4 regions of the Cellulosimicrobium sp. ES-005 genome follow, and region 4 is predicted to be linked to each of the others. Evidence: riboswitches for the same ligand, from Rfam matches in the RefSeq annotation. Region 4 holds a riboswitch; each other region holds the start of a gene.
What was found. Region 4 has a riboswitch for S-adenosylmethionine ahead of ABRQ22_RS11815 (methylenetetrahydrofolate reductase). Riboswitches for the same ligand answer to the same signal wherever they lie in the genome.

Region 1 (3,178 bases), 1.0 Mb from region 4:
GCGGAACGCGGTCCTCCGCAGCCGTCGTGCTGTCGCCATCGGTCGCCCCCTCGTCGCCCTGACCCGCGTCGTCGCGCGCCGTCGTCGGCATCGTACGGCGGCGCGGTCGTCCAGGGGATGGTGCGCGCGACCCATGGCTCGCGGCGGCGTGCGGACCTAGACTGGAGGTGTCTTGTGGTCTCTCGCGCAGAGGTCGGCTCCGATGTCGTGGCTGCTGATGGTCTGGTGCGCGGCGGCGTGCACGGTCGCCGCCGTGTGGTGGGTGCTGCGCCGCGCCGGCCGACCCCCGAGCCACCGGACGACCGGCCGACCGCACCTGCTGCGCCGCCGCCCGACGCCCCCCGACCCGCTCGCCACGCTCGCGCTCCAGGTGCGGCTGAGCGAGCTCGCGGCGGAGATGCGGCGCATCGAGGCGGACCCGGACGTCTACGCCCGTGCCCACCACTACCTCGCGGTCCAGGGCGCCTACGACGCCTTGCTCCGGGAGGCGTGCCGGCTCACGGGTCTCTCGGTCGAGGACGCTCCGCTGCGGGCCGGCTTCCGCACGGGCGACGACGAGCGGTTCCGCGAGGAGCTCGAGCTGAGCGCGCGCGGCTGGAGCTGGTGACCGGTCCGCCCGTGAGGGGCGGCACGGGACGGGCGAGGGGCTGCTGGGTTCGCTCTCAGAGCGCCGAGTGGTCCCCGATCCGGTGGTACGTGCGGTCGTGGTAGACGAGCGGCGACGGGGTGCCGGCCACCTCGTCGCGCCGGGGGCCCGCACCCGTGCCGACGCTCGACGCGAGCGCTCGCAGCGAGACGAGGTAGGAGTCGCCCACCGGCGTGCGCTGTACCACGCGGCCCCGGACCCACGAGAGGGCCCCGTCGATGACGGGTTCCCCGGTGCCGAGGCGCGACCAGCCGCCGTCGGCGAACCGGTCGATGCCGCTCGTGGCGAAGCGCGCCGAGACGTCGTCCTGGTGGTCGGCGAGGAAGCTCACCGCGAGCGTCCGTGCCGCCGACACGGCGGGCCACGACGACGACGTCGACGCGAGCGAGAACGCGAGCAGCGGCGGTGCGGCCGAGACGGAGATGACCGACGTCGCGGTGAACCCGACGAGGCGGCCGTCGTGCTCGAGCGCGATCACGGCGACGCCCGCGGGGTGGCCGCGGAACACGGCCTTGTACTCGTCGGGGGAGAGCTGCGGCTCGTCCTGCTCCGCCAGGAGGGCCTCCAGGTGGGTGAGCTCGGCGGTCATCGGGCCACCCCCGCGAACGCGTCGGCGACGGCGTGGTCTGCGGGCGCCGGGCCGTCCGTGGGGAGGGGCGTCGCGGCGCGACGGAGGGCGTCGCCCTCGCGGGCGAGCCACGCGTCCACGACCGGGCCCAGGTCCGCGAGCTGTGGCTCGGTGACCGTGAGGGAGCGGGTCGGGACGACGGCGCCGAGCTCGACGAGCACGGGCCGCAGGTGCACCTCGCCGACGAGCGCGTGGGCGGGGTTGCCCGACACGACGAGCGGCACGACGACGACGCCCGCGAGCCCGTCCGGGCCGTAGAGGTCGAGGAACGCCTTGAGGAGCCCGGTGTACGACGCCTTGTAGACCGGCGTCGCCACGACGGCGACGGTCGCCGTGGCCAGCCGGTCGCGCGCGGCGTCCGCCGCGGGGCGCTCGGGACCGAGGATCTCGGCGGCGAAGGCCGCGAGGTCGATCGTCGCGACGTCGGTCGTGCCGAGGAGGCTCGCGACACGGTGCGCCACGGTCTCGGCCGCGTCCAGCGTCCGTGAGCCGGGGCGCGGGTTGCCGGAGACGGCGAGGACCGTCGAGGAGGGGGAGCGGTGGGTCATGTGTACCTCGCAGTAGTCGTCGATCACGCTTGCCGCGCGGCCGTCCCGCGGGTGCGGGGCCGGTCGCGCGCGGCCTGGTCATCTCCCGGAGCACCCCGCCGTGACAGGGGGTTGCCGACCAGCGAGCCGGGGCTTGGCGCTGGTGCTCGTGACCTGGGGACGGGTATAGCAACGGCCCCGCGAAAACCGCACCGAAGTAGTCGGGTTTCTCAGTGGGTGGACGGTTGTGTCGTCCGGGGGTACCTGCGGCCGTGCCCACGACGGGCCCACGACGTGCCCGGGGAGCCGTGCCGGAGCCCGGGCACGACGGGTGCGAGGCCGGTGCGAGGCCCGTGCGAGGCCCGACGAGATGCGCAGGGAGTGAGACGGCGGTACGGGAACTTCTGGCACAGGCGTACCGTCAGCAGGAGTTTCCGTCCGCCCAGACGAGGAGAGCCCATGGACAGCCGACTGCAGTCCGTCTACGACGAGGTCCTGCGTCGCAACCCCGGCGAGGCCGAGTTCCACCAGGCCGTGCGCGAGGTCTTCGACTCGCTCGGCCCCGTGCTGCGCAAGCACCCGCGCTACGTCGAGGCGGCCGTCCTCGAGCGCGTGTGCGAGCCCGAGCGCCAGATCATCTTCCGGGTCCCGTGGGTGGACGACACGGGCCGCGTGCAGATCAACCGCGGCTTCCGCGTCGAGTTCAACTCCGCGCTCGGCCCGTACAAGGGCGGCCTGCGGTTCCACCCGTCGGTCTACCTCGGGATCGTGAAGTTCCTCGGCTTCGAGCAGATCTTCAAGAACTCGCTCACGGGCATGCCGATCGGCGGCGGCAAGGGCGGGTCGGACTTCGACCCCCGCGGCCGCTCCGACGGCGAGGTCATGCGGTTCTGCCAGTCGTTCATGACCGAGCTCTACCGGCACATCGGCGAGAACACCGACGTCCCGGCCGGCGACATCGGCGTGGGCGGTCGTGAGATCGGGTACCTGTTCGGGCAGTACAAGCGCATCACCAACCGCTACGAGTCCGGCGTCCTCACGGGCAAGGGCATCTCCTGGGGCGGTTCGCTCGTGCGCACCGAGGCGACGGGCTACGGCACCGTGCTCTTCGCGCAGAGCATGCTGGAGACGCGCGGGCAGGACCTCGACGGCCGGCGCGTCGTGGTCTCGGGCTCGGGCAACGTCGCGATCTACGCGACCGCCAAGGCGCAGCAGCTCGGCGCGAACGTCGTCGCCTTCTCCGACTCCTCCGGCTACGTCGTCGACGAGGCGGGTGTCGACCTCGACCTGCTGCGCCAGATCAAGGAGGTCGAGCGCGGCCGCGTCGCCGACTACGCGGCTCGTCGACCCGGGGCGCGCGTCGTCACCGACGGCTCC
Region 2 (3,178 bases), 970 kb from region 4:
CGACCCACGACGTCGAGGTCGTGGATGCGGCCCTTGTGCTCGCGCAGGCGCAGCCCCTCGGCGAGGAAGAAGAAGTCGAGCTTGGCGTCCTCGGCGCGGCGGGCGAGGTGCTCGAACGAGGCGAAGTCGATCTGGCTGCGCGAGCGGGGGTCGCTCCAGACGGTGGTGTTGTTGACGCCCGGGAAGTGGGCGCCGAGGTGGATCTGCTTGCGGGGGCGCGTGCTCATGTCGTCGGTCCGTCCGGGGTCAGGCGATCGCCGCGTAGCGGTTGGCGGGGAGCGGGAGGCCGAGCGTGTCGCGCAGCGTCGTCCCGGGGTAGGCGGTGCGGAACAGGCCCGCGCCCTGGAGCAGCGGCACCACGCCGTCGACGATCGCGTCGAGGTCCGTGCTCAGCGACGACGGCCGCAGCAGGAAGCCGTCGGCGGCACCGGCGTGCACCCACTCCTCGACCGTGACGGCGAGGTCGCGCGCCGTGCCGACGTGCGTGAGCGAGTCGGTGTCCCACGAGACGCCCTCGAGGTCCTCGAGCAGGTCGAGGCGGGCCTGCGCGCTCGCGCGCGTGTCGCCGACGACGACGTAGGCGTCGACGAGGACCCGCAGCGCGTCGGGGTCGCGCCCGGCGTCCGCGGCCGCGTCGCGCACCTGCGACCGGAGCGCGACGGCCTCGTCGCGGGTCGCCGCGCGGACCCGGACGACGTCGGCCCGGCGGGCCGCGAGGTCGAGCGACGCGGGCGTGTCCGCCCGCACGACGACGGGCGGCTGGCCCTGCGGCGGGCGCGGCGTGATCGACGGCCCCTTGACGGCGAACCGGATGCCCTCGTGGTCGACGTAGTGGAGCTTCTCGCGGTCCACGAACCGGCCCGTCGCGACGTCGCGGATCTCGGCGTCGTCCTCCCACGAGTCCCAGAGGCGCGTGACGACCTCGACCGCCTCGTCCGCCTCGGCCACGGCGTCGGGCTCGTCCTGGGCGCCCTTGCGCCCGAAGGCCGCGGCCTCGGCCGGGGTCGTGGACCACCCGACCTGCCACCCCGCGCGCCCGGAGCTCACGTGGTCGATCGTCGCGATCGCCTTGGACACGTGGAACGGCTCGGTGTGCGTGGTGGTGACGGTCGGGACGAGGCCGATGCCCGCGCTGCGGGGCGCGAGCCGGGACGCGACGAGCGCGGCGTCGAGGCGGCCCCGCACGGACCCGTTGCGGCTCGGCTGGAGCGTGAACGCGTCGTCGAGCGTGACGAGGTCGAGCTGGCCGCGCTGGGCCGTGGCCACGAGCTCGACGAGGCGCTTGGCGTCGAAGAGTCGCTGGGCCTGGGAGCCCACGGTCCGCCAGGCGGCGGGGTGCGCGCCGGCGTCGGTGAGGTCGACGCCGAGGTGGAGGGTGCGGGCGGGGCGGGGGTCGGACATCGCGAGGATCCGTTCTCAGTTGAGCCGACGGCGCGCTCAGGGCGCGGCGGGGTGCCGGAGGGTGGGCAGGGCGGTCCGGCCGCGCGCGGCGGCAGGACGGGCTGGGGAAGCCGGGAGGGACCCGGACCGCGCGCGGGTGGCGCGGGGTGTCAGGGACGGGTCGTCGTCAGCGACAACAGGCGACGCGCGCGGGACCCGTGGCCCCGAGGGCGGGGGCGCCGGGGGCGCCCGCGAACGGACAGGGGCACGTCGACACGTGCGCGGTGCTCACCGCGGTGCTCGACATTCGCCGATCCATCGTCCGTCTCCTTCGTGCCCGTCGCCGGGCTCCGCGTCGTTGCCCCGCGCCGCGCGTGGTCCGCGCGACGCGGGACCTGGTCCTCACCCGGGGCACCCCACCGCGCGGGAGGGTTGCCGTCCGACGAGCCGGGGCTTGGCGTCGGAGCTCATGACCATGTCCTGTGACCGGGGTGCGTCGACCTCGGTTGCGCGGGAACTTACGAGCGGCCACCGCGGGGTGTCAACGCACCGAGGAGACCTTCCCACATACTGGACTCGATCGGTCAACTTTGAGCACCCACGACGCTGTTTGCACCGAGTGCATCGATGCACTTAGTGTCATGACGTGCCCCTCCCCTCCGCGACCGAGCCGTCGGGCGTGCCCGCGCCCGACCTGGCGACCGACCCTGCGACCGGCCCCGCGACCGATCGCCGCGCCGCGCTGCGCGCGCGGCACCGCCGCGCGATCGTCGATGCCGCCGCGTCGCTCATGGAGGAGAACGGGGGCGCCCGGTTCACGGTCGACGACCTGGCCGCACGCGCCGACGTCGCGCGGCGCACGATCTTCAACCACTTCGCCTCCTTGGACGACGTCGTCGTCGAGGTGTGCGAGGACGTGCTGGGCACCGTGGTCGACGCGCTCGGGGCGAGCGCGGCCGATCCCGGGACCGACCGCACGACCCCGCTCGACGACGTCACCGCGGCGCTCCGCGGCACGGACCTCGTCGGCCCGATGGCCTACCTCACGCGCGCCCTCGGCGGCACCGCGACCGAGCCCACCCCGCGTGTCACGACGATGGTCGTGCGCACGTTCACCCACCTCGCCGAGCGCCTGGTCGCCGAGACCACGCGGCGGCACCCCGACGTCGACCCGCTCGAGATCGAGATGCTCGTCGGCGCGCTCATGGCCGGCGTCCTGGTGATCCAGCGCCGCTGGTGGGCCGCGACCGGCGCCACCGACGACGACGCCTCGCGCCGCGTGTGGGCCGACCTCCTCGACCGCCTCGTCGACCGCGTGCGCGCGGGCTGGGCGAGCCCCGCCTGACGCCTGCCACCTCCCCGCCCGGCCACCCGGCCGCCGGCACCGACCACCCCACCCGGACCGCCTCCCGGACCGCACCGGACTCCCACCCGAAGGATCCTCATGGCTGAACTCCTCTACCGCCTCGGGCGCGCGTGCGCGCGCCGGGCGCGGACCGTCCTCGCCGCGTGGCTCGCGGTGCTCGTGCTGGCCGGCGCGGCGTTCGTCGCGTTCGGCGGCTCGCTCGCGAGCAGCTTCTCCATCCCCGGCACCCCGACCGCCGAGGTGACGGAGCGCCTGCAGACGGCGCTCCCGGAGGCATCGGGCGGGAGCGGCACCGTCGTCTTCGCCACGGAGGACGGCTCGGCGTTCACGCCCGAGCAGGAGGCGGCGATCTCCGACCGCCTCGCCGCGGCCGAGGAGGTCGACGGCGTCGAGACGGCCGTCGACCCGTTCGCCACGCAGGCCGAGCTCGCG
Region 3 (3,178 bases), 980 kb from region 4:
CGTCCGCAGCACGTCCGGGTCGGAGCGCGTGAGGTTGTAGTAGTCGAAGTCGAAGTCGCCGCTCTCCTTGATCGCCTGCGACTCCGCGACGGTCACGTGCTGGAGCTGGAGGTCGACGCCGATCTGCGCGAGCTGCTGCTGGACCAGCTCGAGCGGCTCCGGCACCTGCCAGAACGTCACGGTCGTCGAGAGCTTCTGGCCGTCCTTCTCCCGGACGCCGTCGGCGCCCTCGACCCAGCCCGCGTCGTCGAGGATCTTCTTCGCGCCCTCCGGGTCGTAGGCGAGCTCGTCCGCGACGCTCTCGTAGAGCGGCGTCGAGTGGGACAGGACGCTCGTGGCCGGCTCGTCCTGCTCGCTCAGCACGGTGTCCGCGATCTGCTCGCGGTCGATGCCCTTGAGGATCGCGGTGCGCACGGCCTCGTCGCCCGCGAGCGGGCTCGACTCGTTGGGGAAGAGGTTGAACACGACGCCCGGGTTGGCGCGGTACTCGAGCCAGAACCCGTTCCCGTCGAACTGCGGGAGGTCGACCGTCGAGATCGCGGCCGTGGCGTCGATCTGACCGGAGACCAGGCTGCCGCTGCGCACGCTCGCCTCGGGGATGACCTTGAACGTCACCGTGTCGAGGTAGGCCTCGCCCTGGTGGTCGTTGGCCTCCGAGCCCCACGCGTAGCCCGCGACCTTCTCGAGCACGATCTCCTGGTCCTGCGTGTAGGACTTCACGGAGAACGGGCCGGAGCCGACGAACTTGCCGGCGCAGCGGTCCTCGACGCTCAGGTCGGCCGACGACGGCGCGAGGAGGCCGAGCGAGAAGGTCGAGGTGGCCTGGAGGAACTGGGCGCTCGGCGCTGCGAAGTCGACCGTGAGGGTCTGCGGGTCCGTGACCGTCGTGCCCTCGTAGCCGACGAGGTACTGCGACCCGAGCGACGCCGTCGCACCGAGGGCGACGATCGCGTCGAAGTTGGTCTTGACCGACTCGGCGTCGATCGGCGTGCCGTCGGCGTAGGTCGCGTCGTCGCGCAGGTGGAAGGTGTAGCTCGACGCGTCGTCGTTCACCTCCCAGCTCTCCGCGAGCCACGGCAGGATCTCGCCCGACTCCGGGTCCTGCGCCGTGAGCGACGCGACGGTCTGCCGGGCCGCGGCGATGGCGTCGTTGTTGCCGACCTGCTGCGGGTCGATGCAGTGCGAGTCGACCGTGATCGCGAAGGTCAGGTCGCCGCCCGCCACGGGCTCGCCGGACGGGCTCGGCGACCCGTCGCCGTCGGACGCGCCGGAGCCGCCGCCCGCGCACGCGCTGAGCAGGAGGCCCGTCGCGGCGGCCGCCGCGGCGACGGTCAGGGACCGGCGTCGGTGAGGTGTGGGGATCATGTCGTGCTGCTCTCCTCGTGTGCCGGCTGAGGACCGGCGATCGTCCGGCGCCGGTGGTCGTCCGCGCCGGGCCGAGGGCCGGTGCGGCGGGGGAACCCACCGGGGTGCCGTGCTTACCGCGCGGCGGGAGCCGCGCGGTCAGGTCGTTCCCGGAGCACCCCGTCACGTCGAAGGGTTGCTGGTCAGCGAGCCGGGCCTGCGTGCTGACGCTCGTCACCTGGGAGCAGGAAAGACAATCTCGACCGGTTGAGTCAAGTATCGAGACGGTCGTCCCGCCAGGCGGACGGTTGTTTCCTGCTCCGCGACGTCGTGACCCGTCGGCGGGGCTGCCACGAGCACGGCGAGGGCCCACCTCGCCGGGCGAGACGGGGCCCTCCCCTCCGGTCCGGCGGGATCGCTCAGGCCGCGGTGAACCCCGCCGCGCGGCGGGCGTCGGCCGGGCTCCACAGGTCGGTCTTCACCTCGGCCTGCACGACGGGCACGACCTCCTCCGCGAACCGGCGCAGCACGTCCTCCTGCTGCGCCGCGGGGATCAGGTGGTTGACCGAGACGGACTGGAGGTCGTGCCCGTAGGACGCGTGATAGTCGAGGATCTTCTCCGCGACGCGCTCCGGCGAGCCCACCAGCGCCGGACCGCGCTCGACGGCGTCCTCGACCGTCCGGAAGCTCGGCGCCTTCCCGACGGCGTCCGGCCCGTAGCCCCGCCGCGCCGCCGCCGCGACCTGGCCCTCGTAGATCGGGCGGTACTGCTCGATCGCCTCCTCCGTCGTGTCGGCGAGGAACAGCCCGCCCGAGCCGGATCCCACGAACCCGTACGCCGGGTCGTGCCCGTGCGCCGCGTACTGCTCGCGGTACCGGTCGATGAGCACCTGGTAGTTCTCGCGCGGCTGCAACGCGTTGGCGCTGACGATCGGGTCCCCGTACCGGGCCGCGAGGTCCACCGCGAAGCGCGACGTCGCCGACCCGTGCCAGATCCGGAACGGCCCCGCGAACGGACGCGGCAGCGTCGTCGCGTGCTCCAGCGCGTGGCGGTGCCGCCCGCTCCAGCTCACGTCCTCCTCCGACAGCAGCAGGCGCAGCAGCTCGTAGTTCTCCTGGAGGTACTCGTACTGCTTGTCGATGTCGAGCCCCAGCAGCGGGTACTGGAGCACCTCGTTACCCTTGCCGATGACGATCTCCAGCCGCCCGCGGCTGAGCTGGTCCACCGTCGCGAGGTCCTCGGCGACCCGGATCGGGTCGAGCAGCGACAGCACGGTGACGCCCGTGCTCAGCAGGATGCGCGACGTCCGCGCCGCGACCGCACCGAGGATCACCGTCGGCGCCGACGACAGCACCTCCCCCGCGTGCCGCTCCCCCACCGCGAACGAGTCGAAGCCGAGCTCCTCCGCGAGCACCGCCGTCTCCACCACCCGGTTCAACCGGTCGGACGGCGCGACCGCCTCCCCGGTCACGGGGTGGGGCGGGTTGAACACGATGTCGAGTACCTGGAACCGCACGGTCCTGCTCCTTGCTGTCGTCGTCCGTGGTCGGGCCGGGCGGGCCCGCCAGCGAGATCGGCAGCGCCGGCCGAGGTCGGCACCTGCACGCGCCGATCTCGGCCGGGGCTGCCGATCTCGTCCTTCTCTGCCGATCTCGGTCCCGGGGCCGTCAGGCCGCGGCGGCCTCCGCGGTCGCAGCGTCGCGCTTCGCGACCTCCTCGCGGACGATCGGGATGACGTACCGGCCGAAGTCGATCGCGTCGTCGAGCAGGTCGTAGCCGCGGGCCGAGATGACGCGGACGCCGAGGTCGTAGTACGCGAGCAGCGCCTCGGCG
Region 4 (3,178 bases):
GAGCTCGTCGGCCGACGTCTTGCCGGCCCAGAAGGCCTCGACGGCCTTCTTGAGCTCGCGGCGGCGCCCGATGCGGGGGTAGCCGAGCACGGTGCCGGCGGGGAATCCGGCCTGGATCTGGGTAGGGGAGGGTACGGAAGTGGCCATGATCGAAACCTCTTGCTGGTCCGGAGGACCGGTCAGACGGGCGTGCCGTGCGTGGCGGCGCTCGTCGGGGGCAGGGAGGTGCCGGTGACCCACGGCCCGCTGGCCAGGTCCGGGACGAGCGGGGTGGCGGCAGCGCTGGCGCTGCCCCCGGTCCCGCGCGACCCGCCGCCGAGGTGGACACCCTCGAGCAGGTCAAGAGCGGCGCGGTGCTTGTTGAACGTGTACACGTGCAGACCGGGCGCGCCCGCGTCGAGGACGCGCTGCGCGAGGTCGACCGAGTACGCGATCCCGTAGGCGTGCTGCGCCTCCGGGTCGGGCAGGGCGTCGAGCGCGTCCAGCAGGTGCTGGGGCGCGCGCACGCCCGTGAGCTCCTCGACGCGGCGGAGCCGTGCGGGCTCCGTCGTGGGCAGCAGCCCGGCGAGGATGGGGATCGTCACGCCGGCCGCGCGGGCCTCGGCGACGAAGTCGGTGTACGACGACGCGTCGTAGAAGAGCTGCGTGATCGCGAAGCTCGCGCCGGCCTGCTGCTTCTGGAACAGGCGGCGCACCTCCTGCGTGCGCGTCGTGCCGGCGGCGGGGTTGCCGTCGCAGAACGTCGCGACGGCGATCGTCAGCGGCCGGGCCGCGCCGCGCAGCGCCGCGGCCGGGTCGGCCGCGCACCGCGACGCCTCGACCTCGCGCAGGAGCGCGACGAGCTCGGTCGACGACCGGACGCCGTCGGGCGCGGGCTGCCAGTCAGGCTGGTCGCGCGGCGGGTCGCCCCGCAGCGCGAGGAAGCTCCGCACGCCCTCGTCGAGGAAGTCGGAGATGACCTCCTCGACGTCCTCGCGCGATGCCCCGACGCACGTGAGGTGCGCGATCGGCAGCACGGGCGTGCCCTGGAGCAGGCGGCCGACGACCTGGCGAGCCGTCGCGCGGTCGGTGCCCGCCGCGCCGTACGTCACGGACACGAAGTCGGGGTGCGTCGCGACGAGACGGCGTGCCGTCTCCCAGAACTTGGGCGCCGCGTCCGGGCGCCGCGGGGGCATGAGCTCGAACGAGACCGTGGGACGTGCCGCCCCGCCGTGCGCCTGCCCGACGGCGTCCGCGACGCTCACGACGTCGCCTCGCCGGGGCGCGCCACGGCACGCGGCGCCGGGACACGGAAGGGCGCGACCGCCGTCGGGCACGTGCCCGGACGGTGCGCGAAGGATGCCTCTGAGGTCATGCGTCACTCCATCGACCCTGGCGTTAGCACCTTTGTCCTCGGGAGGCTTCCGTCGGCGGGTTGCTGCGGTGTCGTCGAGCCAGGACTCTCGACCGCTCTGGATGGTTGCCACGATCCTACGGGCCATCCGGCATACGGTCGAGGGTGCCCGTCACGTGAGACGGGATGGCGTTGCCCGGGGGTGCCGTGACGTTCGGGGACGTGGGCCGGTGTCCGCGTCCCTGGACGGCGAGAACACGGTGTGAGTGCGATCGCAACAGGGTGACCCCGGGGGTGACCGCGGGTGAAGGATGCTGTGAGTGGTATCACGGGTGGGGCCGCCAAGCATGCTCTCGCCTGCGACGATGCGCGCCGTGGCTCTCAGGAGCGCTCAACTGGACGGTCGTTCAGGTCTACCGTCGAAAGGCGTGGTCGACCCGCTCTGACATGCGATCTGCCCGGCCCCTCTTGGCGGAGTACGAACCGGGCAGATCTCTCCCTCTCAAGGAAGGACCTCACTGTCCCATGCGTATCGCATCGGGGGCAATGCTCGGCGCTGCCCTCATCCTCAGCCTGTCCGCGGCACCCGCGCTCGCTGGCGGGTCCGACTCGCCCACGCCCTACCGCGTGGCCCCGGAAGGGCTCTATCTCCCCGCGGGTGACGCGTTCCCGGACGGTGGCCACGTGAACGTCCGCTACACGGTCGAGGGCGCCGAGCGGTCGGTCGGCATCCACTTCGAGACGCTCAACGACCAGCCGTCGGGCCGGTTCGTCGGCTCGAGCTTCCTCCCGTGGTCGGCGCTCGTCCACTCGGACGACTACTGCATCACGTGGGTCCAGGTCGCCCACTACGACGAGCACTTCGGTGAAGGCGGCCAGGATCCCGTCTGCTCGAGCGTGCCGTCGGACCCGGTTGAGCCGTCAGACCCGGTTGAGCCGTCGGATCCGGTCGAGCCGTCAGACCCGGCCGAGCCGACAGACCCGGCCGAGCCGACAGGCCCGGCCGAACCGACAGGTCCGGCCGAGCCCACGCACCCGGCGGACCCGAGCGATCCGGCGGAGCCTGTCGTGCCGTCGCAGCCCGTCGACATGGTCGTGGCCGAGCCGACCACGGACGCCATACCTGGTGCGGCGCAGCCCGCGGAGAAGGGAGAGCTGGCGGCGACGGGGCTTGAGACGGTGCCGGTCGCGGCGGCGTCCGGTGCGCTGCTCCTGGCCGGTGTCCTGCTCGTTGCCGGGCGCCGCCTCGTGCGCCTCCGCGAGGGCTGAGCGGGAGCCGGTTCCCGTGAGGTCGGGCCGTCGCTCCGTCCTGTGGTCACCCTCAGGATCACCCTCCGTACCTCCTGACTTCGCCGGTCCGTGAGGTTGTATCGGGGCAGACGTAGGGCGCGCGGTAACCGTGTCGCCCTGCGTCCTTGTGCCGGGCGCATGACGGATCACCCGTCGTGACTCCGGCCGACCGACGTCTGTCAGAGGTATGGAGCGGTGGCGGAGGCGAGAGACGGCGGACGACAGCGAGAGCAGGGTTCACCCTCGATCAGCGGGTGGCAGCAGGTGCTGACCGGTCGGGAAGAGGCGGGCGGCGCGGGACGGGCCGAGGTGGAAGCGGCGCTTCGCGGTCTGCTCCCGCGTCTGGCGACGACCTCTGCGGCGATCGAGCGTCCGCTCCTTGACGACACGCTCACGAGCACCACCCGTCACGTCCTGGTCCGCGCCGCGCGCGGCTTCGGGAAGACCGTGTCGGTCGCACGGTGGTCGCGGGCCGCGCTCGCCGAGGGCCAGGTGATCGTCTGGCTCTCGGCGTCCGCGAGCGACCCGGCGCGGCGGTGCATCGGTGCCGGAGAG

Region 1: linked by a shared signal. The riboswitch ahead of ABRQ22_RS16445 (NAD(P)H-dependent oxidoreductase) and the one ahead of ABRQ22_RS11815 (methylenetetrahydrofolate reductase) in region 4 are both predicted to bind S-adenosylmethionine.
Region 2: linked by a shared signal. The riboswitch ahead of ABRQ22_RS16320 (LLM class flavin-dependent oxidoreductase) and the one ahead of ABRQ22_RS11815 (methylenetetrahydrofolate reductase) in region 4 are both predicted to bind S-adenosylmethionine.
Region 3: linked by a shared signal. The riboswitch ahead of ABRQ22_RS16385 (ABC transporter substrate-binding protein) and the one ahead of ABRQ22_RS11815 (methylenetetrahydrofolate reductase) in region 4 are both predicted to bind S-adenosylmethionine.

What each region holds. Positions count from the first base shown of each region.
Region 1 is NZ_CP159290.1:3,686,167-3,689,344, forward strand. It holds gene ABRQ22_RS16430 (hypothetical protein) at 1-39, opposite strand, end outside; gene ABRQ22_RS16435 (hypothetical protein) at 203-607, shown strand; gene ABRQ22_RS16440 (flavin reductase family protein) at 663-1,235, opposite strand; gene ABRQ22_RS16445 (NAD(P)H-dependent oxidoreductase) at 1,232-1,822, opposite strand; SAM riboswitch class IV at 1,843-1,976, opposite strand; gene gdhA (NADP-specific glutamate dehydrogenase) at 2,261-3,178, shown strand, end outside.
Region 2 is NZ_CP159290.1:3,658,194-3,661,371, reverse strand. It holds gene ABRQ22_RS16325 (NtaA/DmoA family FMN-dependent monooxygenase) at 1-227, opposite strand, end outside; gene ABRQ22_RS16320 (LLM class flavin-dependent oxidoreductase) at 247-1,401, opposite strand; SAM riboswitch class IV at 1,746-1,855, opposite strand; gene ABRQ22_RS16315 (TetR family transcriptional regulator) at 2,027-2,725, shown strand; gene ABRQ22_RS16310 (MMPL family transporter) at 2,825-3,178, shown strand, end outside.
Region 3 is NZ_CP159290.1:3,672,334-3,675,511, reverse strand. It holds gene ABRQ22_RS16385 (ABC transporter substrate-binding protein) at 1-1,365, opposite strand, end outside; SAM riboswitch class IV at 1,470-1,583, opposite strand; gene ABRQ22_RS16380 (LLM class flavin-dependent oxidoreductase) at 1,764-2,861, opposite strand; gene ABRQ22_RS16375 (LLM class flavin-dependent oxidoreductase) at 3,013-3,178, opposite strand, start outside.
Region 4 is NZ_CP159290.1:2,689,027-2,692,204, reverse strand. It holds gene metE (5-methyltetrahydropteroyltriglutamate--homocysteine S-methyltransferase) at 1-147, opposite strand, end outside; gene ABRQ22_RS11815 (methylenetetrahydrofolate reductase) at 180-1,244, opposite strand; SAM riboswitch class I at 1,360-1,462, opposite strand; gene ABRQ22_RS11810 (hypothetical protein) at 1,859-2,602, shown strand; gene ABRQ22_RS11805 (LuxR C-terminal-related transcriptional regulator) at 2,933-3,178, shown strand, end outside.